DNA from 3 places in the Arthrobacter sp. Y3224198 genome. Region 2 is predicted to be linked to each of the others. Evidence: riboswitches for the same ligand, from Rfam matches in the RefSeq annotation. Region 2 holds a riboswitch; each other region holds the start of a gene.
The links. A riboswitch is a leader RNA that binds a small molecule or an ion and turns the genes downstream of it on or off. The one in region 2 is predicted to bind S-adenosylmethionine.

Region 1 (3,588 bases), on a different contig from region 2:
ACCGGTGTGGCCGTTGGTGGTCCAGTCAATCCGGAACTGCTGGTCCGAACCGGCGACGTCGAAGGGCTCTTCCTGCACCGGGCTGTCCGGATTGGTGGGATCTGCGCCCCCCAGCGGTTCGATGGTCATCCCGCCGGTTTGGTGGTCGCCCACCGTGATGAGCAGCGTGTTGCCGTCCTGTTCGGCGTACTCCCTGGCCAGGGCAACGGACCGGTCAAATTCGATGCCGGACTCGATGGTGAGGGCACCGTTGTTGACGTGGCTGAAAGCGTCAATGCCTTCTTCTTCCACCATCAGGAAAAAGCCGTTGTCCGACTGGTTGCCGTCCAGCACGTCCAGGGCCTTCTGCGTCATTTCCGTCAGCGGAACGGCGGGATTGTAGGTTTCCTCGACGTCGTCGCCGTACTGGAACATTTCCTCGTTGGCGAACAGGCCCAGCAGCCGTTCTCCCTGCGCGGCCTGCAGGCCGGGGAGGTCCCAGACGTATTCGTAGCCCTGGTCCTGGGCCTCTTCCACCAGGTTCCCTTCGGTGCCGGCGCTCTGCTCGGACTCGTCCTCGGCCGGGTTGTCCGGGTACCGGCCCGGGTCGCCCTCCGGGTACCAGTAATCCTCGCCGCCACCCAGGATGACTTCGGGGTGGGAGCTGCGCAGGAACTGCGCGGCGATTGCGCTCTGCTCGTCGCGGTCCAGTACGTGCGAGCCGAATGCGGCGGGCGTGGCGTCGGTGACCTGGCTCGTGGTGACCAGCCCGGTTGATTTGCCCAGGCCTTCAGCAATTTCCAAAGCGGTGGTGACGGGTTCGCGGTCCAGGTTGGTGCCGATGGCTCCGTTGTAGGTCTTCACCCCGGTGGCCATGGCGGTGGCCGCCGCCGCGGAATCGGTGACGAAGGTTTCCTCATCGGCCGAATTGGTGTGTACCCGGCCCACTTCGGGCAGGGTGTCCATGGCCAGTTCCCCCTGCAGGCCCACGGAGGCCAGGCGGATGGCGTCGCGCTGGGCGGTGCCCATTCCGTCACCCACCATCAGGATGACGTTCACGGACTCGTCGTCGCTGTTGTCCCCGCCGTCCGTGGGGCTTGGCGTGGGACTGGAGGTCGGGCTGGAGGTTGAGCTGGATGTCGGACTGGAGGTGGGGCTCGGGGAGCCGGTCGGGCTCCCGCTGGGACCGGTCGAACCGGTGGGTTGCGGTGTTCCGCCGGTGGCGGGCAGGCCTGTCATGCCGCACCCTGCCAGGACGCAGATGCTCAGTACCGCCGTGGATAATGCCGAAGCCGTCTTCTTCATGTTGGATTCCCCTGCGAGTGATGGTGCTGGTGGTCCCCCTTGACGGGGCCACACTCCGCACCGGCAGGCAGGGTGTCAACAGAGGACCGGGCTATCCAAAGCGCGGCAGGAGCATCGGCGGCTTATCGCACCGGCGGGTTATTCAAAGGGCGAAGGATCTCCCGTGCCCCGGCGGACAACTTCCGGGGTACCGTCGGAAAAATCGACCACGGTGGTGAGATCCGGTCCGCAGAAGCCGGAATCGATGACGGCGTCCACCTGGTGGTCCAGCCGTTCCTTGATTTCCCAGCCCTGGGTCATCGGATCCTCATCACCGGGCAGCAGCAATGTGCTGGAGAGCAGCGGTTCGCCCAGGCCGTCCAGAAGGGCCTGCACCACCGCATTGTCCGGAATCCGTACGCCCACGGTGCGCTTTTTGGGGTGCGACAGCCAGCGCGGGACTTCCTTCACGGCCGGCAGGATGAATGTGTAGCGGCCGGGGGTGGCGGCCTTCACGCTGCGGAACACCGAATTGTCCAGCTGCACGAACTGTCCCAGCTGGGCGAAGTCCCGGCAGACCAAGGTGAAGTGGTGCTTCTCGTCCAGTTTCCGGATCTGCCGGATCCGCTCCAGCCCGTCACGGTTTCCCAACTGCACGCCCAGGGCGTAGCTGGAATCGGTGGGGTAGGCGATGAGGCCCCCGGAGCGGACCAGGTCCACGATCTGGTTGATGGACCGCGGCTGCGGGTTGTCGGGGTGGACGTCAAAGTATCTGGCCATACCCAAAGCCTACCGCCGGCCCTCCCGGGAGGCAGCAGGAATGGTGTTGCCGGTTATCCGTATTAAAAGGAAACATTTCACCTTTTCCGGTTTTGCCATTGACGGAAAGAAATGCGTCCCAATAATCTGGGGTCAGCAATCAAGAGTTCCAGCCATCGGCCCTGGCCGGCTGGACAGCAACCCTCTCGTCGTAGCGGGGTGCTCCAGGTGATGATTCGGCCGTCGGACAACAGTCCGCCGGCAAGTACGGCGCTCATGGCTGCCCCGCAGCCGGCTGCGTCCCGATCGACAAGGGAAACGCGCATGCCCAACCCCCGCAGAACCTAGGCAACCGACCGGGTTCCGGCCCGCCTTTTCCGCGCAGTATTGCTGCGCCTAATTGTCATGCCCATAAACAATTCTTTAAGGAATGCCCGTGAATCGCACGCAAAAACTTCTTTCCCTGTCCCTTGTTCCATTCCTTGCCTTTGCGGCCGGCTGCGGCGGCCAGGCTGCCGGAAGCGACGAAGAGACCGTACGCATCGGTGTGGTTGGTGCCAGTGACCCGTATTGGACCACCTACGCGGATGCAGCAGAGGACGCCGGCATCGACGTGGAAATTGTGGACTTCGCCGAGTACACCCAGCCCAATCCGGCACTGACCGAAGGCGAGTTGGACCTGAACCAGTTCCAGCACCTGGTCTACCTCGCCCGTTACAACGTCTCCAGCGGCGAGGACCTGGTGCCGGTGGGCTCCACGGCCATCTACCCGCTCGGGCTGTATTCGACCCAGTACGACTCGGTGGCGGACATTCCGGACGGGGCAACCGTGGCCGTGCCCAATGACGAAAGCAACCTCGCACGCGGTCTCCTGGTGCTGCAGTCGGCCGGACTGCTGAGCCTGAAGGACGGGGGTGGTCCCTTCGCCACCCTGGACGATATTGACGAGTCCGGGTCGCGGGTCAAGGTGACTACCCTGGAGGCCTCGCTGACGCCCACCTCCCTGCCGGACGTGGCGGCGGCCATCATCAACAATGACTTTGTGGAGGATGCCGGGCTGAAAGCGGCGGACGCCATCGCGCAGGACGACCCATCCGATCCCCGGGCAATTCCCTACGTCAACGTGTTCGCCGCCAGGGCAGGTGAACAGGACAACGAGACCTACCGCCGCCTGGTGGAGATTTACCAGGACACTCCCGCCGTGCATGACGGCGTGCAGAAGGCCTCCGGCAATACCGCCCGGCTGCTCAAGGTACCTGCGGAGGACCTGGTGGCCTCACTCAAGGACGTCGAAGCCGACGTCCGTGCACTGGGCTAGGCCATGCCGCTGATTTCGCTGCACAACGTCACCAAGTCCTATGCGCCCGCCCGGAAGGGGGAGCCGCCGCTTACTGCGCTCTCGGACATCAGCCTGGACATCGAGGCCGGTGAGATCTTCGGCATCATCGGGTACTCGGGCGCCGGCAAGAGCACACTCGTCCGGCTGATTAACGGCCTGGAAGCCTGCACCGCCGGAGAGATCACCGTGGACGGCAGGACCGTCTCCGGGGTGCCCGAGCGACGGCT
Region 2 (3,588 bases):
CGGAGGGATTTCCCAAACCGGCAGCAGAACCCCTAACCGGCAGCAGATTCACCGCAGGCGGCCGGCACGCGGCAGTCCGGCTGCCACCAATCGGCTCACGAGACTTTCCGGATGCTCGGGCGGTCGGCGTATGTCGGTCCAAGTCCAGCGGACAAACCCGACCCCGGCGGCACGGATGGCGTCTTCCCTCCGTTTTTCCTGGGTGAGGGTGTCCCATGAGGGCGACAGCGCAGAGCCGTTTGCTCCGTATTTCACCGCGCCGTCGAATTCCCCCACCAGCATCTGGTCCTTCCAATAAAAATCTGACCGGAAGCGCCCCGCCGGAGTACTGAACCCGTGCTGGAGTTCCGGGGCAGGAAATCCAAAACGGCGCAGTACGGCGCGGGAATAGGATTCGCCGGCGGATTCGGAAAGGGCATCGGCAAAGTCGATAACCCGGCGGGCCTTTGCCTGTTTGCTGCGGAACGGCACCCTTTGTGCCAGGTCCCGCAGGAGCTCTTTGCTCAGTGGGGGCAGCCCGTGGGCAACATCCGGGCGCAGCACATGGTCCATGGCCGGAACCGCATGCTCGAAGTCGAGGTAGGCAGCCATGTCCAGCACGGTCTGCGCCCGGGAGGTCAGCAGCATGCCGTCGAACGTTTCCACCGGCTCCAGCAGGTGGCGATGGGTCCAGCGGAGGCCGCCACGGCACCGGCCATGTGAGGTGGAGGAGCCCAGCAGCAGAATGTCTGGCGACGTTCCGATAACTGGCAGCCCCCAAATCACGGCAGCAGACTGCTGGATCAGGACACGCTGTCCCGGCACTTGCTGTGAGGCCGCGCGGATCCGGGTCCGTTCACGTTCCCAGGCCGGCATCTGCTGCCACGATCCGGCGGCGACGTAGACCCCGGGGCGAAGGCGGACCAGGTCGCCTATTCGGCATCGCATGGAAAGGGCACGGCGCCCGGCGCCGTAAGTATCGGCGTCGGCGGCATAAATCAGTTCGGGATCCATGCCCTAAGGCTGGAGATGCAGCAGCCAGACAGCGAGGGCGGGAACCTGCTTTGTGGATAACCCGGTCGTTATGGGGAAAGCTCCGGTTTGTGCAAAACGCTGCCGGTTTGGGAAATCCCTGCCGGTTTGCGGCGGAGGGATTTCCCTAACCGGCAGCAGAAACCCTAACCGGCAGCAAAAACCCCGGAACTAGATCTCGACCGGGCCCTTGGCGGTGTCGAAGGTGACCGACATGAGGCCCGGTGTCCCCGCGGGGGCGATCCAAGTGACCCCGACACCGTCCAGCGGCTCCTCCACGGGGTGGCCCAGCCAGTCGCTGACCCGTGCGGCGGAACCGGCGATGGTCAGCGAGCTCAGCTTCACCAGACCGGGCATCCCGGGGATGGCGTTGGACGGGTGCAGCGCTTCGGTGCCGTCATCCCAGCGCAGCAGGTACGGCACCTGCGGGTCGGCGATCAGGCCGTTGATGCCGATCTGCTGCCAGGTCAGCTCCTGGCCGTCCGGGAACTTGCGGTTGCCCGGGACGGAGGAACGGCCGAGCCGTTGCTCGAACGGGGAGAGGTCATCCACGGCCACGCACCAGCCCATCCAGCCGCCGCCGGATTCGGAGCGCTGGCGGACGGCCTGGCCGAAGGGGGCCTTGTCCGACGCCGGGTGGTTCAGGACCTCGACAATCTCGACATATTGGTTGTTGGCCAGGGGCAGGATCATATTGCGGGTACCGAACCGGGGGTGGACACCACCCTTTACGAAGTCGGCGCCGAGAGCGGCAGCAATCCTCTCGGTGGTGGCCAAAAGACCGTCAGATTCACAGGCGTAAGAGACATGATCCAAGCGCATGCGGCTCATTGTGGCACGTTGTGACCGCGGTCTCGACTAAGGGAAGCCTAACCACCGAAGAAGGCAGCACGGAACCGCAAATCCGTTCCCGGGACGGCCGCCTTTTTCACGGAAAGTCATGAAGGTTGCGCTTGGTCCCGGGATCGGTTTCTATTGGTGCAGGTCATGAGTGCCAGCAGATAGCCCCGGCTTGCTGGCCGGCAACCCTCCAACCGCGGTGGGGTGCCCCGGGTGAAGACCTGGCTGGACGCCAAAAGGGCGTTCGGCAAGCGCGGGTCCCACAGCCCCACTGGAAGTCCGGTGATTATCCGGCGAACCATCCGGCGTACCCGGATGTTCCGGCTGGTGCTGTGCGGCCCCTGGTTTGAGGGAGCATCATGAGTGCAGATTGGTCATTTGAAACCCGCCAGATCCACGTTGGACAGGAGCCCGACGCTGTAACCGGCGCCCGTGCCCTGCCGATCTATCAGACATCGTCCTTCGTCTTCCCCAGCGCCGAGGCAGCCGCCAATCGGTTCGCCCTGGCGGAACTGGAACCGATCTACACCCGGATCGGCAACCCCACGCAGGAAGCGGTGGAGAACCGGATCGCCTCGCTGGAGGGCGGCGTCGGGGCGCTGCTGCTGGCGTCCGGACAGGCCGCGGAAACGTTCGCGCTGTTGAACGTGGCCGCCGCCGGCGACCACATTGTGGCGAGCCCCAGCCTCTACGGCGGCACCTACAACCTGCTTCGGCACACGCTGAAGAAATTCGGCATCGACACCACCTTTGTGCAGGACCCGGATGACCTGGAGCAGTGGCGGGCGGCGGTCCGGCCCAATACCAAGGCGTTCTTCGGCGAGGTAGTCTCCAACCCGCGCCAGGACGTGCTGGACCTCGAGGGCATCAGCGCCATTGCCCACGACGCCGGCATCCCCCTGATCGTGGACAACACCCTGGCAACGCCGTACCTGATCCGTCCCATCGAATGGGGCGCGGACATTGTGGTGCATTCAGCCACCAAGTACCTGGGCGGGCACGGAACCTCCATTGCCGGCGTAATCGTGGACTCGGGCAACTTCGACTTCGCCGCCGACCCGGAGAAGTTCCCCGGCTTCAACACCCCGGATGAGAGCTACAACGGGCTGGTCTACGCCCGCGACCTGGGGGTCAACGGTGCGCTGGGCGCCAACCTGGCCTACATCCTGAAGGCACGCGTGCAACTGCTGCGCGATCTCGGCTCGGCGGTTTCCCCGTTCAACGCGTTCCTGATTGCCCAGGGGTTGGAGACCCTGAGCCTGCGCGTGGAGCGGCACGTGGCCAACGCCGTCGCCGTCGCCAACTGGCTTGAAAACCACGACGACGTGCTCTCGGTTGCGTACGCCGGCCTGGAGTCCAGTCCCTGGTTCGAACGCGGACGCACATACGGTCCGCGCGGCACCGGCGCGATTGTTTCCTTCGAAATTGAGGGCGGTGTGGAGGCCGGGAAGCGTTTTGTGGACGGCCTGGAGCTGCATTCCCATGTGGCCAACGTGGGGGACGTGCGCTCGCTGGTGATCCACCCGGCGTCGACCACGCACAGCCAGCTCGGCGCCGAGGCACAGCTGGCCGCCGGTGTCAGCCCGGGGCTGGTGCGGCTGTCCGTGGGCATCGAGCATATCGATGACATCCTTGCGGACCTCGACGCCGGCTTCCGGGCCGCCAAGGGAGCCTAGGGGTCCGCGTGACAATCCGTCACTCTGCTCCGCAGCACCCCGTCACCGACCGGGACGGGGT
Region 3 (3,588 bases), on a different contig from region 2:
CATTTCCCTGGCCGTACTTCCGGGTGCCGCGGGACTGGCTGCCGGCCTGATCCTCATTGCACTGGGCTCGGGCGGCGTCAAGGCCAACGCCACGTCGCTGGTTGGAACCCTGTACTCCGAGAAGGATGAACGGCGCGACGCCGGTTTCTCCCTCTTCTACATGGGCATCAACCTGGGCGCCCTGGTGGGCCCCCTCCTCACCGGCCTGCTCCAGGTCCGCCTCGGCTTCCACTACGGCTTCGGCCTTGCCGCAATCGGCATGGCCATCGGCCTGGTCCAGTACGGCCTCACGCGCAAATACCTGCCGGAAGCCGCGCATGAAGTAGCCAACCCGCTGCCCAAGCAGCAGTACCTCAAGGTCGGCGTGTACACCGTTGCCGCCCTGGTGGTGATTGTCCTGGCCGTGGTGTTCGGACTCCTGACCGCCACGAACCTCGCCGTGGTGATGGCCGCAGTGGCCATCCTGGCCGCGGTTGCCTACTTCGTCATCATCCTGGGCAGCAAGAAGGTCAACCAGGTGGAACGGCGCCGGGTGTTCTCCTTTATGCCGCTGTTCATTGCCAGCGCCGCCTTCTGGGCCCTGTTCCAGCAGCAGTTCACCGTGGTGGCGCTGTACGCCGACACGTCCCTGGACCGCACCATCTTCGGCTGGACCATGCCGCCGAGCTGGGTGCAGTCGATCAACCCGATCTTCATCATCATCTTCGCGGCCGTCTTCGCTGCGGTCTGGACCAAGCTGGGCGACCGGCAGCCGTCCTCGCCGCTGAAGTTCGCACTGGGCCTTGCCGTCATGGGCCTGGCGTTCCTCGCCTTCATTCCGTTCTCCGGCGGCGGCGCCAACAGCACCCCGCTGCTGGCCCTGGTCGGCATCCTGCTGCTGTTCACCTTCGCGGAACTCTTCATCTCCCCGATCGGCCTGTCCGTGGCCACCAAACTGGCCCCGGAGGTCTTCCGGACCCAGATGGTTGCCCTGTTCTTCCTCTCGGTTTCCCTGGGCACCACCCTTGCGGGCTGGCTGGCTCAATTCTACAACCCCGACACCGAGGTCAGTTACTTCCTGTTCAGCGGCGGAACCGCCATTGTCCTGGGCATCGCCCTGGCAGCGGCGACCCCGGCCATCAAGAAGCTGATGAGCGGCGTTCGCTAGCAAGCACGGCACGATACCCTCCACAGGGCGGCAGCACCGGAAAACCCGGAGCTGCCGCCCTTTTTGCTTTTCGTCATGTGCTTGGTGGGGACGGCACGGCGTGGTTAGGATGGCACCAGCTTCAGGAGACACGGCCGCCAAGCTCCGACTTGGCCGTGCACCAACCCCATGCTTCACGGGTGGTTCGGATGACGAAGCGGCCTGCACCGCCCTTCAGGGCATCCGGTGCAGGCAAGAGCACACGATCCCCGAGGATTCCCATGCGCAAAAGCACCGACCGTATCCTGACCACCCACGCCGGTTCACTCCCCCGCACACCCGAACTGCTCGCCGCCAATGCGGCCAGGGACGCCAACCCCGCGGACACCGCCGGCTATGAACAGCTGCTGCGGGATGCCGTAGCCGACCTGGTGCGGCGCCAGCAGGAGGCCGGCATCGATATCCCGAACGACGGCGAGTACGGGCACGCGATGTCCGCCGAGGTGGATTACGGGGCCTGGTGGTCCTACTCCTTCGCCCGGCTGAGCGGCCTGAGTGTGGCTGAAACGGGCATCTGGGACATGGAGCCGGTCCGTTCGGAACCGGGCAAGGTTGTTCTGACCAGCTTCGGTGACCGCCGCGACCGGGTCCGTTTCCGCGAGGCCTACACAGACCCGTCGTCGGGCATCACCACGGGCGCGCAGAAGGTTTTCCCGAAAGTCACCGGCAAAGTGGAATACACCGGGTACGACGCCGTGGCGGGAGATATTGCCAACCTCAAGGCAGGCCTGGTCGGGGCGGGCCTGTCGGAGGGCTTCCTGGCCTCCCTTTCGCCGGGCTCCTGCTCCCGGATCGCCAACGAGTACTACTCCACGGAGGAAGAGTTCATCTACGCGTGCGCCGATGCCATGCGCGAGGAGTACAAGGCGATCGTCGACGCCGGACTGATTGTGCAGATCGATGACCCCTCGATTGCCGAGAACTGGGACCAGATCAACCCGGAACCGTCGGTTCAGGATTACCTGCGGTTCACCCGGATCCGGGTGGAGGCCCTGAATTACGCCCTGCGCGGGCTGCCGGAGGAACAGATCCGCTTTCACCTGTGCTGGGGTTCCTGGCACGGCCCGCACACCACCGACATCGAGTTCCGCCACCTCGTGGACACCCTGCTGAGCATCAACGCCGGCGGCTACAGCTTCGAAGCCGGCAATGTCCGGCACGAGCACGAATGGCGGGTGTGGGAAGACACCAAGCTGCCGGACGGGAAAGTGATTATCCCCGGCGTCGTTTCCCATGCCACCAACGTGGTGGAGCATCCGGATCTGGTGGCGGACCGGATTGAGCGTTTCGCCCGGCTGGTGGGACGGGAGAACGTTATTGCCTCAACCGACTGCGGGCTGGGCGGCCGGGTGCATCCCCAGATTGCGGCTGCCAAGCTTGAGGCGCTCGGTGAGGGCGCCCGGCGGGCCAGCAACCGGCTTTGGTAGGTCCGGACCTAACCGTGCGGACCGCTGTTGGACTACAGTGGAAACCGTAAGGTTACTGATGGTTTGGAGCAAGGGAGGACGCAGTGGCAAAGACAGACAAGCCGGCGGAATCGTCGAATCCGATTGAGAACGCCGTGGAGAACCTCATGCAGACCTCGGAGGAGGTTCCGGACGGCAGCGGCAGCCAGGACCACTCCGATCCGCGCACCGAGGTGCACTCCAACCTTGCGCAGGGCCTGAATTCCGACAACGAGAACTTCAAGGCCAATCACAAGGACCAGTAGCACCTGCTGCGGGGAGGGAAACCTTCCCGCAGCTGCTTTTAAGGCGGCCGTTCGCTGCTATCCGTCCAGCCCGGCGCTGGTCAGTGCCAGCATCCCGGCGGCCGCGGCCAGCAGCCCCAGCGAAGACATGAAGTTGAAGATGGTTCCCGCTGCCTGCGGCCGGCCGTGGCCGAAATGGACGGCGGCGGCGCACCATGCCGCCGCGAACATCAGCACGGGCAGGATCCCGCCGGTAAACCCGGCCGCGTTTTCGGCCCACTCCGGCAGGTGAAACGCCGTCCGCTGACTCCAGGCGAACCAGAACACCGGGGACGCACAGAGGCAGGCAAGGTTCAGCACCACCATGCCCGTGCGGGTGCCCCGGCGCATCCCGGGGCGCCGGACCGTTACCGGAGCTGCTCCTGCCGCCATGGTGCCCCCTTCCTGCCGCCCCCGCTGCTGTCGGATAGAGCATACGGCCCCGGCGCCGGGATTTACGCGTAGGGGTCCGTCTGCCGTCCCCGCCGTTTCTTTGGCATGCTTAGGGGTATGTCTAATCGTGCAGGAAAACCAGCCGAACCTTCCGACCTTGTAGATCTCACAGCGCTGTTGGACGCCTATTACGACGTCGCGCCGGACCCTTCCAACGTTGCGCAGCGCGTTGCTTTCGGTACCTCCGGACACCGGGGATCTTCCCTGAACGGTGCCTTCA

Region 1: linked by a shared signal. The riboswitch ahead of AC5RUF_RS07615 (MetQ/NlpA family ABC transporter substrate-binding protein) and the one ahead of AC5RUF_RS12400 (bifunctional o-acetylhomoserine/o-acetylserine sulfhydrylase) in region 2 are both predicted to bind S-adenosylmethionine.
Region 3: linked by a shared signal. The riboswitch ahead of AC5RUF_RS05410 (cobalamin-independent methionine synthase II family protein) and the one ahead of AC5RUF_RS12400 (bifunctional o-acetylhomoserine/o-acetylserine sulfhydrylase) in region 2 are both predicted to bind S-adenosylmethionine.

Annotation. Positions count from the first base shown of each region.
Region 1 is NZ_JBNHFG010000010.1:27,207-30,794, forward strand. Features, by position in the region: gene AC5RUF_RS07605 (alkaline phosphatase) at 1-1,284, opposite strand, end outside; gene AC5RUF_RS07610 (L-threonylcarbamoyladenylate synthase) at 1,423-2,043, opposite strand; SAM riboswitch class IV at 2,181-2,296, shown strand; gene AC5RUF_RS07615 (MetQ/NlpA family ABC transporter substrate-binding protein) at 2,453-3,340, shown strand; gene AC5RUF_RS07620 (methionine ABC transporter ATP-binding protein) at 3,344-3,588, shown strand, end outside.
Region 2 is NZ_JBNHFG010000023.1:32,068-35,655, reverse strand. Features, by position in the region: gene AC5RUF_RS12410 (putative endonuclease domain-containing protein) at 49-993, opposite strand; gene AC5RUF_RS12405 (VOC family protein) at 1,183-1,833, opposite strand; SAM riboswitch class IV at 1,995-2,111, shown strand; gene AC5RUF_RS12400 (bifunctional o-acetylhomoserine/o-acetylserine sulfhydrylase) at 2,211-3,527, shown strand; gene metX (homoserine O-acetyltransferase MetX) at 3,536-3,588, shown strand, end outside.
Region 3 is NZ_JBNHFG010000006.1:120,747-124,334, reverse strand. Features, by position in the region: gene AC5RUF_RS05415 (peptide MFS transporter) at 1-1,147, shown strand, start outside; SAM riboswitch class IV at 1,267-1,391, shown strand; gene AC5RUF_RS05410 (cobalamin-independent methionine synthase II family protein) at 1,408-2,613, shown strand; gene AC5RUF_RS05405 (hypothetical protein) at 2,697-2,897, shown strand; gene AC5RUF_RS05400 (hypothetical protein) at 2,955-3,308, opposite strand; gene pgm (phosphoglucomutase (alpha-D-glucose-1,6-bisphosphate-dependent)) at 3,426-3,588, shown strand, end outside.